Regions from separate parts of the Arsenicicoccus sp. UBA7492 genome, predicted to be linked through region 2. Evidence: riboswitches for the same ligand, from Rfam matches in the RefSeq annotation. Region 2 holds a riboswitch; the other holds the start of a gene.

Region 1 (7,915 bases), on a different contig from region 2:
AACTACGGCAACGCCTTCTTCTGGCTCTCCATGGCGATCGTGTTCGTCGAGTGCGGCCTGCTGTTCCCGATCCTGCCGGGCGACTCGCTGCTCTTTGCGATCGGCATGTTCATCAAGCGCGGAGACGTCGACGTCCACCTGGGCCTCGCCCTGGCGCTGCTGTCGATCGCCGCGTTCGCCGGCAACGTGGTGGGCTACGAGATCGGGCGGGCCATCGGGACCCCGCTCTACAACCGCGACGGGCGCTTCCTCAAGAAGAAGTACTTCGACCAGACCATCGCCTTCTTCGACCAGTACGGCAACAAGGCCCTGGTCATCGGTCGGTTCGTGCCGATCGTGCGGACCTTCATCACGGTCGTCGCGGGCGTCGGCCAGATGGACCGCAAGCGGTTCTTCACCTGGTCGGCGGTCGGCGCGGTGCTGTGGGCCTGCGGCGTGACCCTGCTCGGCTACTTCCTGGGCGCCATCCCCGCGGTGCAGAACAACCTCGAGACCGCGATCCTGCTGATCGTCGCCATCTCGGTGCTCCCCATGGTTTTCGAGTGGTGGATGCACAAGCGCCGCAAGGGCCGCGCCACCATCGACCCGACGCCGGGCGCGGGCAGCACCCGCCACGAGGCCTGACCGGGCGAGAGCCGGCCGACCACCCGACGCGACGACGAAGGACGCCGACCCCCTGGATCGGGGGTGGGCGTCCTTCGTGCTGGTGACTACTGCTGGGGCTTGTCCGGCTGGGTGGACGGCCAGCTGAGGGCGCCGCCCTCCTGGTGCGGGTTGGTGTCTGGGACGCCGCCCTGACGACCGGCGCCCTGAGCGTTGTCAGCGGCACCGGCGGGCAGACCGCCGGCCGGGGCGTGAGCGCCCTCCGCCGTGCCCGGCTGACCGAGACCGGGCGCCTGGGCGGGCGCGGCCGGCTGGGCCGGAGCGGCCGGGGTGGCGCCCTGCGAGGGACCACCGTGCTGGGGCTCGGGGGCGGACTCGTAGGTGCGCGGCGAGTTGGTGTCGAAGTTGACCTGAGGGGTGCTGCGCGCCTGCGCCTCGGCCTCGAAGTACTGCTCCTGGTGGATCCCGAACTGCTTGGCGATCATGTTGCTCGGGAAGGACTCGACCTTGGTGTTGAGCTCGCGCACCGTGGCGTTGTAGTAGCGGCGCCCGGAGGCGATGCGGTCCTCGGTGGAGGCGAGCTCCTGCTGCAGGGCCAGGAAGTTCGAGTTGGCCTGGAGCTGCGGGTAGGCCTCGGCGACGGCCATCAGGCGGCCCACGGCGCCGGTGAGCTGCTGCTCCGCGGCGGCGGTCTCGGCGGGGCTGCCCCCGGCGCTGACGGCGGCGGACCGCGCGCGCATCACGTCGTCGAGCGTGCCGCGCTCGTGGGTCGCGAAGCCCTTGACGGTCTCGACGAGGTTGGGGATCAGGTCGTGCCGCCGCTTGAGCTCGACGTCGATCTGGCGCCAGGACTCCTGCGTGCGGTTGCGCAGCCCGATGAGGCTGTTGTGCATGCCGACGAGCCACATGACGATCAGGGCGATGATGACGAGCAGGACGATCAGCGTGATGTGGACGGGTGTCACGTCGGCTCCCTCCAGAGCGGGACTGAGGTCGTGATCAGCCTAGTCGGCCGATCACGGCGGTTGACCGTATGACGAGCCGCCGCCCTCCGGCGTTCCCTGCGGCACCCGGCGGCCGGGACCGCCCCGCCGGTGAGCCGGTGAGCCGGTCAGCCGGTCAGGCGAGGCCGAGCTCCTCCAGGGAGTAGACGTGCAGGTAGGGCACCCCGGCCTCGTCCTGGATGCGCTCGCCGGCGCCGGTCGCGCGGTCGGCGATGGTGGCCACGGCCACCACCTCGGCCCCGTCCTCGCGGGCGGCGGCGACGGCGTCGAGCGGCGAGCCGCCCGTGGTCGTGGTGTCCTCGACGACCAGCACGCGACGACCGCGGATCGACGGACCCTCGATGCGCTGCTGCAGGCCGTGCGCCTTGCCGGCCTTGCGGACGACGAACGCGTCGAGCCGCTCGCCTGCGGCGGCGGACGCGTGCAGCATCGACGTGGCGACGGGGTCGGCGCCGAGCGTGAGGCCGCCCACGGCGTCATACGCCAGGTCCCTGGTGAGGTCGCGCATCACGATGCCGACCAGGGGCGCCGCCTCGCCGTCGAGGGTGATGCGCCGCAGGTCGACGTAGTAGTCGGCCTCCTTGCCGGAGGACAGGGTGACGCGACCGTGGACGATCGCCTTGTCCTTGATGATCTCAAGCAGGCGGGCGCGGGCGTCGGCGGGGTTCGTGGGCGCGGTGTTCATGAGGCCCCAGCCTAGTTGCGGCCCGGCGGGGGCGGGCTCAGCGGGCGGTGCGGCGACCCGAGGCCAGGCGCCCACTGACCCGGCGGACGATCCCCCGCGGCGCCACCTGGACGATTCCCACGACAGCCTTGTAGACCCCGCCGGGCACGCTCAGCGCACGACCGCGGGCGACGTCGTCCAGGCAGTCCTGCACGAGCCGGTCGGCGTCGAGCCACGCGGCGTCGGGCAGGTGGGACATGTTCATCGAGGCCCGCTGGTGGAACTCCGTGTGCGTGAAGCCCGGGCACAGCGCCGTGGCGGTGACCCCGGTGCCCTGCAGCTCGTTGGCCAGGCCCTCGGTGAAGGTCGTGCACCACGCCTTGGCGGCGGAGTAGGTCCCCATCTGCACGAACGACGCCACCGACGAGACGTTGACGACGGCCCCTCGCCCCCGCTCGCGCATCGCCAGCGCCGCGGCCTGCGACACCACGAGCACCGCGCGGGTGTGGATCATCAGGTGGTGCTCCTCCCGCTCGATCGGGGTGCGCAGGAAGTCCGTCTTGAGGCCGTAGCCGGCGTTGTTGACGACGAGGTCCACCGGGCGTGCCTGGTCGGCGACCCGGTCCGCCACGCGCTGCAGCTGGTCGCGCTCGGCGACGTCCGCGACGAGGATCTCGCAGCTCGTGCCGTGCAGGTCCCGCAGGTCGTCGGCGACCTCCTGCAGCCGGTCGCGGTTGCGGGCGACCAGGACGAGGTCGTGGCCGCGGCAGGCCAGCTCACGGACGAAGGCCAGGCCGATGCCGGCGGACGCGCCGGTGACGAGTGCAGTTGCCATGAGCGACAGCGTAGAGGCTTGGCCAGGCGCCTCCGGTAGGTTGGCGAGGTGCGCATCGCAACCTGGAACGTCAACAGCATCCGGACCCGCGTCGACCGCGTCGTCGCCTTCCTCGAGCGCCATGACGTGGACGTGCTGGCCATGCAGGAGACCAAGTGCAAGGACGCGCAGTTCCCGATGCTGCCGTTCGAGCAGGCGGGCTACGAGGTCGCCCACCACGGCCTCAACCAGTGGAACGGCGTCGCCATCGCCTCTCGCGTCGGGCTCACGGACGTGCAGGTCGGCTTCGAGCACATGCCGACGTACGGCGAGCCGGAGCCGGTCGCCGAGGCTCGGGCGCTCGGAGCGACGTGCGACGGGGTGTGCGTCTGGTCGCTCTACGTCCCCAACGGGCGCGAGCTCGGGCACCCCCACTACGCCTACAAGCTCGACTGGCTCGCCCGGCTCAGGGCGGACGGCGAGCGCTGGCTCGCCGAGGACCCCGGGGCCCAGGTCGCGCTCATGGGTGACTGGAACGTCGCCCCGCAGGACGAGGACGTCTGGGACATGGCCTTCTTCGAGGGCAAGACGCACGTCTCGGTCCCGGAGCGCGAGGCCTTCGCGGCCGTGGTGGCCGCGGGCTTCGCCGACGTGGTCCGGCCCTACACGTCCGAGCCCCGCACCTACACCTACTGGGACTACACCCAGCTGCGCTTCCCCAAGAAGCAGGGCATGCGCATCGACTTCTGCCTGGCGAGCCCCGCGCTCGCGAGCCGGGTGACGGGCGCGTCCATCGACCGCGAGGAGCGCAAGGGCAAGGGCGCGAGCGACCACGCCCCGGTGATCGTCGACCTCGACGCCTAGGGGTATCGCCCCGGGCAGCGCCTCAGGCGACGAGCTCCAGCCTGGGGAGCAGGTCCACGCCGTGGGTGCCGACGACGAAGCACCCGAGGTCGATCACCCCCTTCTCCTGCCAGCACCTCTGCGCGACCTCCTGCCACGCGCGATCGGCGGCGATCGCGTGCGCCGGCCCGGGCCGCACGAGCAGGGTGGCGACCGTCGCATGCTCACCCAGCACCTCGGCGACCACCTCGAGGAGCACTCGCACGTGGGCGGGATCGCAGGGGGACGGCAGGTCCCGGAAGGACATGGGGGCGACGAGGTGCCCGTTGAGGTCGCCGACCAGGACGGCGACGTCGGTCGCGCGGCCCGGGCGGCGGCATCGTGGCCTGGATGGCTCGCCGCAGGTGGACGACGTCGCGCATCGAACGTCCCTCGAGCATCTCGTCGAGGGTGAGCGGGATGTCGGCGGTGGTGGGTGTGGTGTCCATGCAGCGATCGTCACCAGCCCCGGGCTGGGCCACCACCCCCGGCCCGGGGCCTGTGGACGACGGCGCGGATCCACGCGTCGGCGGCCGGGCCTGTGGACAACCTCCCGTGGGGCCCCGTGGTCCCCTCGCCGACCGCGTCCGTTAGGGTGCGAGGAGACGCGGGGTGCCTGGCCGTCGGCCGGGCTGAGATCACACCCGTCGCACCTGATCTAGGTCGTGCTAGCGAAGGGACGTCGTATGACGGACGCATCCGTGGACCCGGTGGCCGCAGTCACCCCCGACGAGGTGGCCGAGGCGCTCGCCCGGCTCAGGGCCACCACGCCTCTGGTCCAGAGCCTCACCAACATCGTCGTGGCCCAGTGGACGGCCAACGTCCTGCTGGCCGCCGGCGCCGCCCCCGCCATGGTGGACAACCCGCACGAGGCGGAGGCCTTCGCCCGGGTCGCGGGCGGCGTGCTGGTCAACACCGGGACGCCGTACGACGACACGACGGCCGCCATGCGGGCCGCCGTCACGGGCGCGCAGGCCGCCGGCACGCCGTGGGTGCTCGACCCGGTCGCCGCCGGCGGCCTGGCCTGGCGCACCGGGGTCGCGGTCTCGCTCATGGACCTGCACGCGCCGACGATCGTGCGCGGCAACGCCTCCGAGATCGCGGGGCTGCTGGGCGGTCTCGGAGGTCGCGGGGTCGACAGCGCCGACTCGCCCGAGGAGGTCCTGGACCGCGCCCGCGAGCTCGCCACCTCCCGCCGCACGGTCGTCGCGGTCAGCGGCGCCGTCGACCACCTCACGGACGGCGAGCGCCTGGTCCGGGTGCACAACGGCGACCCCGTGATGACCAAGGTCACCGGGGTGGGCTGCGCCCTCGGCGCCCTGATGGCGGGCTTCGCGGCCGTGTGCGACGACGCGCTGCTCGCCGCCACGAGCGCGACGGGGCTGCTGACGGTGGCCGCCGAGCGCGCCGCCCGCGCGGCTCGGGGGCCCGGCAGCTTCGCCGTGGCGCTGCTCGACGAGCTGAGCCTGGTCACCCCCGACGAGCTCGCCTCCGGGCTGGTGCTCTCATGACCGGTCAGCGGTCCGTCCTCGAGGGACGCGATCTCGACCTCACGCTCTACCTCGTCACCGACACGGCCATGTGCGGCGGCGACGACCAGGTCGCGCGGGTCGCCCGCGCCGCCGTGGACGGGGGCGCGACCCTCGTGCAGGTGCGTGACCCCCGGGCCGACGACGAGCGGATCCTGCGCCTCACGCGGTCGGTGATCCGGGCGCTCGAGGGCACCGGCGTCCCCGTCGTCGTCAACGACCGGGTCGACCTCGTCGAGGCAACCGGGGCCGCGGGCGCCCACATCGGCCAGAGCGACCTGTCCCCCGAGCGGGCGCGCGAGCTCCTCGGGCCCGACCGCCTCCTCGGGCTCTCCTGCCAGACCCCCGCTCACGTCGAGGCGGCCCGGGCCCTGCCCGAGGGCACCGTCGACTACCTCGGCCTGGGACCGGTGTGGGAGCAGGCCACCAAGCCCGACGCCGCGACCCCCGCCGGCCCCGAGGGCATCGCGGCGCTCGTCGCCGCCAGCCCCTGGCCGACGGTCGCCATCGGCGGCATCCACGCGTCGCGCATCGGCCTGCTCCCGGCCACCGGCGTCGACGGGGCCGCCGTCGTCAGCGCCGTCTGCGCCGCGCCCGACCCCCGCGAGGCGGCGGCCACGCTGCTGGCGCGGTGGCGCGAGGCGGCGGAGCGGCATACGGCCCAGGCGCCCGACCGACCACGGGGAGAGGCGCGATGACCGCCCCGACCACGGTCCTCTCCATCGCCGGCAGCGATCCCTCGGGCGGCGCCGGCATCCAGGCCGACCTCAAGACCTTCTCCGCGCTGGGCGCCTACGGCATGTGCGTCATCACCGCGCTCACCGCGCAGTCCACGCAGGGCGTGACCGGGGTGCACGTCGTGCCCGCCGACTTCGTCACCGCCCAGCTGGAGACGCTGCTGGCCGACATCACCCCCGACGCCGTCAAGATCGGCATGCTCGCCGACGCCGAGGTCACCGCGGCCGTCGGACGGGTGCTGCAGCGGCTGCGCGCCGAGGAGGCGGGCGAGACGCCGATCGTGCTCGACCCCGTCATGGTGGCGACCAGCGGCGACAGGCTGCTCGACGAGTCCGCCGTCGCGGCCGTGCGCGAGCTCGTCCCGCTCGCGAGCATCATCACGCCCAACCTGCCCGAGGCCGCGGTGCTGCTCGACGCCGAGCCGGCCGGAAGCGTCGACGAGATGGTCGACCAGGCGCGGGCGCTCGTCGCGGCCGGAGCACGCCGCGCCTACGTCAAGGGCGGACACCACACCGGCAGCGAGCAGGCGACCGACGTCCTCGCCGACGCCCGTGGCCAGGTGCTGATCACGGCCGAGTGGGTGGCCACCCGGCATACGCACGGCACCGGGTGCACCCTGTCCTCCGCCCTCGCAGCCCTGCGTCCACGGCGTCCCGACTGGGAGACGACCTGCCGCGACGCCAAGGCCTGGCTCACCGAGGCGCTGCGGCACGCCGACGAGCTGCACGTCGGGCACGGGCACGGCCCGGTCCACCACTTCCACGACGTCTGGAGCTGACCGATGACCTTCACCACCGACGCCTGGGCGCGCACCGCCGACGTCCGGTCCGCGATCGACGAGCTGCCGTTCGTGCAGGGCCTGGCCGACGGCACGCTCGACCGCGAGCGCTTCACCTACTACATGGCGCAGGACGCGCTCTACCTCGCGGACTACGGCCGGGTGCTCGCGACCCTCGCCGGGCAGGCCACCGACCCCGACGAGATGCTGTTCTGGGCGGAGTCGGCCCGCACCACGGTCGTGGTCGAGCGGGAGCTGCACGGCGCGCACGTCGCCGACCTCGCGGCTGCGCGCCGCTCCCCCAGCTGCCTCGCCTACACGTCCTACCTGTCGTCGCTGACCACCCAGGGCTCGTATGCCGTGGCCGCAGCCGGCGTGCTGCCCTGCTTCTGGATCTACCAGGACGTGGGCGACCACCTGCTGAGCCAGGCCGGCTCGCTCGACGGCCATGCCTACGGCGACTGGATCGGGATGTACTCCGACGAGGAGTTCGCCGCCTCGGTGGGCCGCGCCAAGGCGATCGTCGACCGGTGCGCCGAGGGCGCCGACGACGCCACCATGGAACGGATGCACGAGGCCTACTCCACGGCGGCGCGCTACGAGTGGATGTTCTGGGACGCCGCCTGGCGCCGGGAGACCTGGCCGGTCTGAGTCCCCCGGCGGGTCGGGTCAGTCCACGAGCTCGGTGGTCGAGCTGTCGTGGTGCACACGGTTGCGCACCGCGAACCACGCGCCGACGAGGATGACGAACCAGACGGGTGTGACCAGCAGCGCCTGGAGGGTGTCCTTCTCCTGGGTCAGGAGCACCAGCACCACGGCGAAGAACGCCAGGACGACATACGGCATGAAGTGCGCCCCCGGCATCTTGTAGACCGACCGCGCGTGAGCCTCCGGGTGACGGCG
Region 2 (7,915 bases):
CCGGTCAGCATCACCTCGTCGACGACGGTCCGGGCGGTGATCGGCAGCTCGGGTCGTTGGGGCACCCACCCGACCGCTGCGGCAAGCTCCGCAGCCCGCCAGCCATGCGGCGCCTCGCGGTCGCCGGCCCCCAGCCGCACCGTGCCGGACGTCGGCTCGAGCAGCCCGGCGGCGCAGGCCACCAGCGTGGACTTGCCGGCGCCCGAGTGGCCGGTGACGGCCACCGCCTCCCCCGGCGAGGCCTCCAGCGCCACGTCCTGCAGCACGAGCTGCGGCGGGTGCACCGCCTGCCACGAGGCCAGCCCGGGCTGCACCTGGCGCAGCACCGCGTCGATCGAGGCCGTCACCCCGCCCGGCCGGACCGGGGTCACCAGCCCGGTCGCCACCTCCATCGACGACGGCGGCGGCGCCCCCGGCACCCACAGGCCCAGCTCTGCCAGCCGCTCCCCCTCGGCGGCCAGCGTCGACGTCATCGGGCCGTCCGCCACCACCCGACCGCCGTCGCCCAGCACGACGAGCCGGTCGCAGACGTCCACCCAGTGCGCGAGCTGGTGCTCGACGACCACCAGGGTGGCCCCCACCTCGGCGACGGCCAGGGCCACCGCCGACCGGACCGCCTCCGCGGCCTGGGGGTCGAGCATCGAGCAGGGCTCGTCGAGCAGCACGAGGCCCGGGTCGAGGGCGAGCACGCCCGCGAGCGCGAGGCGCTGGGTCTCGCCGCCGGACAGGGCGCGCGTCTCGCGGTCCACGGCATACGGGAAGGACACGGAGTCCAGCGCCGCCCGCACCCGCTCCCACAGCGGCCCGCGTGGCACGCCGGCGTTCTCGGGGCCGAAGGCCACGTCGCGCCCCACGGTCCGCGCGACCACCGCGTCGTCGGGATCCTGCAGGAGCAGGCCCACCTGCCGCGACACCCGCACCTGCCCCGTCTGGTCACCGCCACCCGTGTCGGCGAGCACGCCGGCCAGCGCCCGGAGCAGGGTCGACTTGCCGGACCCGCTGGCGCCCGCGAGCAGCACCCGCTCCCCCGGCGCCACGCGCAGCGACACCGCGTCGAGGACCGGGCGGGCGGCGCCATACGGGAGCCAGGTGAGGTCGTCGACCTCGACGAGAGCCCCCCTCGGACCCTCGTCGAGGTCGAGACCACGCTCGAGGGAGGCGTCAGCGGCCGTGGGACTCACGCGCCTCGCGGCCCGCGGGGAAGGCGTCGATCACGCCCGTCCGGGCCAGCGCCCGCACGAGCGCGGCGCCCCCGAGGCCGGCGATCACCGCGCACGAGATCATGCCGAAGCCGAGGTAGACGAGCTTGTGGATCCAGGCGAGCTGCGGGACGTACTGCCACCACTCGTAGAGGCAGATCTCCAGGACGGCACCGAGCACGCCGCCCAGCACCGCGGCCACCATGTCGAACCGCCGCCAGCGCCAGACCCACATCGCCAGCTCGACGCCGAGCGCCTGCAGCAGCCCGGACAGCATCACGAGCCAGCCCCACTTGTTGCCGAGCAGCGTCTCGACGCTCGCCGCGATCAGCTCGACGTAGAGGGCCGCGCCGGGACGCCGGATCAGCAGCGCGCCGGCCACGGCGGGGAGCACCCACACGCCGAGCGCGAGCGAGCCGATCGGGGCATAGCCGACGGCGGCCGCCTCGACGACGTGGTAGAGGGTGCTGTCCCACCCCCAGAAGGCGACGCCCAGCGCGACGGCGAGGACGGCGCCGAGGACGAGGTCGATGCCTCGCCATGACATGAGGGCCCCCGTGGCGAGCGCGGACGGTCGTGCGTGCTGGCCCGGCCGCGCGGTGGCGGCGGAGCCGGTGGTGTTCGGCATACGAGATCTCCTGGTCGGTCACCAAGAGGGAAGGTGACCCCTCGGGTCGCCTCGAGAATCCGACTCCCTAGCGCCGGTGCTAACCGGATCAGGTGCGGAGGGTCTGCGGTCGCCCGCACTCTCAGCGCGATCTGCGCTCCCCTGTCGTGTGAAACGTGACGCTACCGCGAAGATCGTGTGAGACTCAACGCATGGGACCTAACGTGTGGAAGCTCATTGGCACCGGCGCCGCCATGCTGGCCGGCATGGTGGCCAACAAGATCGTCAACTCGGGCTGGCAGAAGGCCACGGGCAAGGAGGCCCCCTCCGACCCCACCAACCCCGACGTGGACTGGAAGGAAGCGCTGGCCTTCGCGGCGTTCTCCGGTCTCGTGATCGGCATCGCGCGCCTGGTGGCGCAGCGTCAGGCGGCCAAGGGGTTCGTCTCCGCGGTCAAGCGCCAGAGCAACGACATCGGTGACGTCGACCTGCAGGCGCAGATCGACGCCCGCACCAACAAGGCCTGATCACCCCGTCCGTCACGCGAGTCGCCCCGACCGGTCCATCGGTCGGGGCGACTCGCTGCTGCTGGGCGGTATGACGGGCCTGGGGGTCTGCGGGCCTGGGTGCGTGGCGGCCTCGGGCCTGGGGTACGTGGCGGCGATCAGGCGGGGGTGCGCAGGGCCGCCAGCCGCCGGTCGAGCTGGTCCAGCCGCAGCGCCACCCGCAGCCGGCGCCGGGTCGGGTCGGGCTCGAGCGCCACGTCGTCGCCGTCGCGCAGCACCTCGGGCAGCTCGACGAGCAGGAGCCGGGACAGGCCCGCCAGCCGCTCGGGGTCGGTGACCAGCCTCGGGTCGTCGAGCACGCCGCGCGCCCGCGCCAGCACCCGGTCGAGCCAGGTCTCGACGTCCCAGCCGAGCGCTCCCCGGCGGTCGTCGAGCCAGTCGCCGACCGCCCCGACCTGGCGGCGCAGGTGCCACAGGTGGTCGGGCTCGTCGGTCGGGACGTGGTCGGCCGGCAGGGCGAGCCCGCCGAGGTAGCCCGCGATCCCGAGGCCCGCGCGCAGCGGCGCCGGCAGCGGGAGGGCGGCGAGCAGCGTGCCGGCACCGACCGTCAGCGCGCGCACGTGGCGCGGTGACGTGGCCGCGGCGTAGACCTCGCGCTCGACCCGACCCATCTCGTCCCTCCTTCCTGCCAGCCTAGGCCCGGGGCCTGGGAGCCGCGTGTCAGTCGGTGGCCAGCGCCGCGGACGGGCTCACCCGCGCGGCCCGACGAGCCGGTATGACGGACGCCAGCCACCCCGCGGCGAGCGCCACGGCGGCGACGAGCCCCAGCCGCGCCCAAGGGATCTCGGTGGTGATGGTCATCTCGCTGCCGAAGAGCGCGTAGGCCCCGCCGAGGCCGTAGGCCACCCCCAGCGCGAGCCCCACGATCGTGCCCACGCCCGCCAGCGTCAGCGCCTCGAGCCCGAGCGTGCTGCGCAGCTGGCGGCGCGTGAGGCCGAGGGCGCGCAGCAGGCCGGACTCCTGGGTGCGCTCGAGCACCGAGAGGCCGAGGGTGTTGCCGATGCCGACCAGCGCGACCAGCACGGCGATGCCGAGCAGGCCGGTGACGACGAGCAGGACGACGTCCATGATCCGCTCCATCTCGGCGCGCTGGGTGGCGACCCCCTGGACCTGGGCGCCCTGGATGGCGACGGCGTCCTGGGCGAGCTGCTCCGACGCGGTGGCCGCGTCCTTGACCTCGGCGAACCTGATCCACGCGGACCCCTTGGCCTGGGGGTCGAGGCGCCGCACGGTGGCCGCCGTGACGACCGGTGCGTCCGCATGGTCCGCGCTGACGTCGGCGCGCAGGTCGAGCCGCGTCGCGCCGTGGGCGAGGGTCACGGTGTCGCCGGTCCGCAGGCCGGAGCTCGCCGGCAGGAGCACGGTGTGGTCGTCGAGCCCGGCAAAGAGCTGCGGCCGGCGCGAGACCTGCACCGCCGCGTCGTCGGCGCCGGTGACGGTGGTCTGCCCGCCGCTCGATCCGCCGGCCTGACCGTCGCTCTGCCCACCGCTCTGGCCGACGTGCACCGGCCGTCCGCCGTGGGTCAGCGTGGCCGGGGCGTCGACGACGAGGGTGGCCGCACCGACGACGCTGCTGCGCCGCAGGGTGTCGAGGTCACGCTGCGCCAGGCCCTGCGGCGCCTGCACGAGGGCGTCCACGGGGGTCTGCTTGTCGAGCGCGTCGGTGGCCGAGCGCACCCCTGTCGCCGAGCCCACGCTCATCATCGTGATCAGCGTGACCCCGACGAGCAGGGCGCTCGCGGTGGCCGCGGCCCGAGCGGGGTTGCGGCCGGCGTTGTCGACGGCGAGCGACCCGGGGACGCCGCCGAGGCGGGCGGGCAGCGCACCGACGGCGCGGGCGAGGCCGGGCACCACCACGGGGGCGACCATGAGCACGCCGAGGAAGGACAGGAGTCCACCGGGGATGCCCGTCACGAGCTGGTGCTGGAGGGCGCCGTGCACGAGCAGCCCGAACCCACCTGCCGCGAGGACCGATCCGACCCCGACGCGCAGGGCGCGGACGCGCCGCACCCGCGTCGCGGTCTCGGGGCGCAGGGCCGCGAGCGGCTTGACGCGCGTCGCCGCGCGGGCCGGGGCGAGGCTCGCCACGAGGGTGACCAGGATGCCCGTCGCGAGGGGAGCCAGGACCGAGAGCGGGGTGACGACCAGGCTGCCGAGGTCCATGTCGGTGCCGTGCGAGAGCTGCACGAGCGTCGCCGCCAGACCCGCGCCGAGCGCCAGCCCCGCGACGGAGCCGAGGACGCCGACGAGCAGCGCCTCGGCCACGACGGACCCGCGCACCTGCCGCCGCTCGGCGCCGATGCAGCGCAGGAGCGCGAGCTGACGGGTGCGCTGGGCGACGAGGATCGCAAAGGTGTTGGCGATGACCAGCGCCGAGACGAACACGGCGATGAGCGCGAAGACGAGCAGCATCGCGGTGAGCTGCGTGACGCCCTGGACCATCTGGGTCACGCGGTGGTCCTTCTCCTGCTGGCCGGTGCGGACCGTGAGGCCCTTGGCTGCGGGGAGACCGGCGACGGAGGCGCGCAGCTGCTCGTCGTCCACGGCCGCGCCGCCCGGAGCCTGCGTCAGGTCGAGCTCCCGATAGCCCGTGGTGCCCGTCCAGGCCCAGATGTCCTGGTCCTGGGCGAAGGCCACCGGCATCCCCTGGCCCTGCACGACGTCACGCCCCGGCTTGACGATGCCGACGACCGTGGCCTCGGCCGGACGGGCCTCCTGCGGCCGCTGCTCGGTGCCGGTGCCAGGGCTGGTGCCGGTGCCGCGCTGCAGCAGGCGGGTCGTGCTGCCCACTGCGAGCTTGCGCGCCGAGGCGACCCAGTCCACGACGGCGATCTCGCCGCGGCGGGCGGGCAGGCGACCGGCCGTGAGCGTCGTCGTCCCGGACAGCTGCGGCACTGACCGCAGCACGAGGGAGGCCTCGCGACCCCCGAGGTCCTGCTGGACGGCCCCGCCGGCCACCGTGCGCACGGAGGCACCCGGGTGGGCGCGCGTCACCTGCGCGGCGAGCCCGGGGGGTATGACGGCCGGGCCGCCGCGAGGCGCGCCCCCCACGCCCGAGGACCCGTCCGGCGTGGTGACGACCACGCTCGCTCGGCCCACCGAGCCGGCGGCGTCGCGCGCCAGGGACTCGCGGAAGGTGTCGCCCACCATGAACGTGGCCGCGACGAAGGCGATGCCCATCGTGATGGCGACCAGGACGCTGACGAAGCGCCGGGCCTGACCGTGGATCATGCTGGCCGCCAGGGAGATCGAGGTGCGCACGGCGATCACGCCCCCAGCCCGCGCAGGGCGGCCAGCACGTCGTCGGCGGTGGGGTGCCGCAGCTCCCCCGCCATGCGACCGTCCGCGAGGAGCAGCACGCGGTCGGCATACGTCGCGGCCCCGGGGTCGTGGGTCACCATCACGACGGTCTGGCCCAGCTCACGCACGCAGCGCCGAAGGAAGTCCAGCAGCTCGTGCCCGGTCACGCTGTCGAGGGCGCCCGTCGGCTCGTCGGCAAAGATCACGCGCGGCCGCATGACGAGGGCGCGGGCCACCGCCACGCGCTGCTGCTGCCCGCCGGAGAGCTCGGTCGGCTTGTGCCCCAGACGATCTGTCAGGCCCAGCACCCGCACCACATGCTCGAACCATTCGCGGTCGGGGGTGCGGCCCGCGAGGCGCAGGGGCAGGGTGATGTTGGCCTCGGCGGTCAGCGTCGGGAGCAGGTTGAAGGCCTGGAAGACGAACCCCACCTGCTCGCGCCGCAGCAGCGTCAGCCGCGTGTCGTCAAGCGTGGTGAGGTCGGTGTCGCCGACCCAGACCTGCCCGCTCGTGACGTCGTCGAGGCCCGCCGCGCAGTGCATCAGCGTCGACTTGCCGGACCCCGACGGGCCCATGATCGCGGTGAGCTCCCCCTCGGCGATCTCCACGTCCACGTGGTCCAGGGCGACGACGCGGGTGTCGCCGCTGCCATAGGTCTTGGTGAGGTCACGCGCGCGCACGGCCGCGCGGGTCACGGTGGTCGGGCTGGTGGTCGGGCTGGTGGTCGTCATCGGGTCGCTCCGTCTGGTCGTCGGACATCGCTGGTGCGCGGTCGATGTCGACGCTAGGGAGCGGCCGGTGTCGCCCGGATCGACCTGCGGTCTCGACCCCGGGGGCGACCCGAGGACCACGGGCGCAGCGGGCCTACGACTGCGGTCGCACGAGCCCTGTGTCGTAGGCGAGGACGACCATCTGCACCCGGTCTCGCAGGTGGAGCTTGGCGAGGATCCGCCCGACGTGGGTCTTGACGGTGGCCTCGGCCACATAGAGCTCGGCCGCGATCTCCTGGTTGGAGCGCCCCTGCCCCACCGCGAGCAGCACCTCGCGCTCCCGCTCGGTCAGCGGGGCGAGCCGCTCCTCGGCGCTCCGCAGGGGCTCGTGCTCGTCGGGCAGCCCGGGCAGGAACCTCTCGAGCAGGCGCCGGGTCGCGCTCGGGGCGACGACCGAGTCTCCTTGGTGCACAGCGCGTATGGCGGCCAGCAGCTCCGCCGGGCCCGCGTCCTTGAGGAGGAAGCCGCCGGCACCGGCCTTGAGCGCGGTGTGGACGTACTCGTCGAGGTCGAAGGTCGTGAGCACGAGGACCTTGGCCGCGGCGCCCGAGGCCACGATCCGTCGGGTCGCCTCAACGCCGTCCATGCGTGGCATCCGGATGTCCATGAGCACCACGTCGGCCTGCGCGGCCAGCTCGACCGCCGCCGCGCCGTCGCCCACCTCACCCACGACCTGCATGTCGGGCTGGGCGTCCAGCACCATCCGGAAGCCCATCCGCACCAGCTCCTGGTCGTCCGCCAGCAGCAGCCTGATCTGCTCGTCGCTCACTCGCGCTCCCGTCGTCGTCCCGTCGTGACCGGGACCGGCACGGTGGGCGCCGTCGGCGGCGCCTCCGGGTCCCGCGTCGGCAGGCTAGCAAGCACCTCGAAGCCACCCCCGACCCGCTCCCGGGCCGTGAAGGTCCCGCCGATCGACGCCATCCGCTCGCGCATCCCGATCAGCCCATGGCCGCGCCCGTCCGACCCGCCACCTGGACCCCGACCCGTGTCGCGCACGGCCAGCTCGACCCGGTCCGGGTGGTGAGCGAGCTCGACCCGCACGGTCGCCGCCGGTCCCGCGTGCTTGAGGGCGTTGGTCAGCGCCTCCTGCACCACGCGGTAGGCCGCCATCTGCTGCGCCGGCCCGAGCGCCTCGTGCACCCGCTCGTCGCCGACCTGCGTCAGGGTCGCCGGCAAGCCCGCGTCGTTGACGTGCGCCACCAGCTCCTCTACCTGCTCGAGCGTGGCCTGCGGGGTGTAGGCCGCCGCCTCCCCCTCCTCGCGCAGCACCCCCACGAGGCGCCGGGTCTCGCCGAGCGCGCCCCGGGCGGTGTCGCCGATCGTGGCGAGCGTCCGGGCGGCGACCATGCGCGAGGCGTCGACGTCACCGTGCTCCACGGCATACGACGCTCCGTCCGCCTGGACCACGATCACGCTGAGCGAGTGCGCGACGACGTCATGCATCTCGCGCGCGATCCGGGCCCGCTCCTCCTG

The links. Region 2 has a riboswitch for thiamine pyrophosphate ahead of B4E97_RS11680 (ECF transporter S component). Riboswitches for the same ligand answer to the same signal wherever they lie in the genome.
Region 1: another riboswitch for thiamine pyrophosphate. It lies ahead of thiM (hydroxyethylthiazole kinase); the one in region 2 lies ahead of B4E97_RS11680 (ECF transporter S component).

What each region holds. Positions count from the first base shown of each region.
Region 1 is NZ_DLOE01000043.1:60,661-68,575, reverse strand. Features, by position in the region: gene B4E97_RS12725 (DedA family protein) at 1-624, shown strand, start outside; gene B4E97_RS12720 (LemA family protein) at 711-1,568, opposite strand; gene pyrE (orotate phosphoribosyltransferase) at 1,723-2,292, opposite strand; gene B4E97_RS12710 (SDR family NAD(P)-dependent oxidoreductase) at 2,330-3,106, opposite strand; gene B4E97_RS12705 (exodeoxyribonuclease III) at 3,155-3,949, shown strand; gene B4E97_RS12700 (hypothetical protein) at 3,972-4,235, opposite strand; TPP riboswitch at 4,566-4,664, shown strand; gene thiM (hydroxyethylthiazole kinase) at 4,654-5,478, shown strand; gene thiE (thiamine phosphate synthase) at 5,475-6,194, shown strand; gene thiD (bifunctional hydroxymethylpyrimidine kinase/phosphomethylpyrimidine kinase) at 6,191-7,012, shown strand; gene tenA (thiaminase II) at 7,016-7,663, shown strand; gene B4E97_RS12675 (amino acid permease) at 7,682-7,915, opposite strand, start outside.
Region 2 is NZ_DLOE01000039.1:104,339-112,253, forward strand. Features, by position in the region: gene B4E97_RS11675 (ATP-binding cassette domain-containing protein) at 1-1,181, opposite strand, end outside; gene B4E97_RS11680 (ECF transporter S component) at 1,162-1,827, opposite strand; TPP riboswitch at 1,875-1,980, opposite strand; gene B4E97_RS11685 (DUF4235 domain-containing protein) at 2,019-2,333, shown strand; gene B4E97_RS11690 (hypothetical protein) at 2,471-2,983, opposite strand; gene B4E97_RS11695 (FtsX-like permease family protein) at 3,033-5,642, opposite strand; gene B4E97_RS11700 (ABC transporter ATP-binding protein) at 5,639-6,403, opposite strand; gene B4E97_RS11705 (response regulator) at 6,537-7,211, opposite strand; gene B4E97_RS11710 (sensor histidine kinase) at 7,208-7,915, opposite strand, start outside.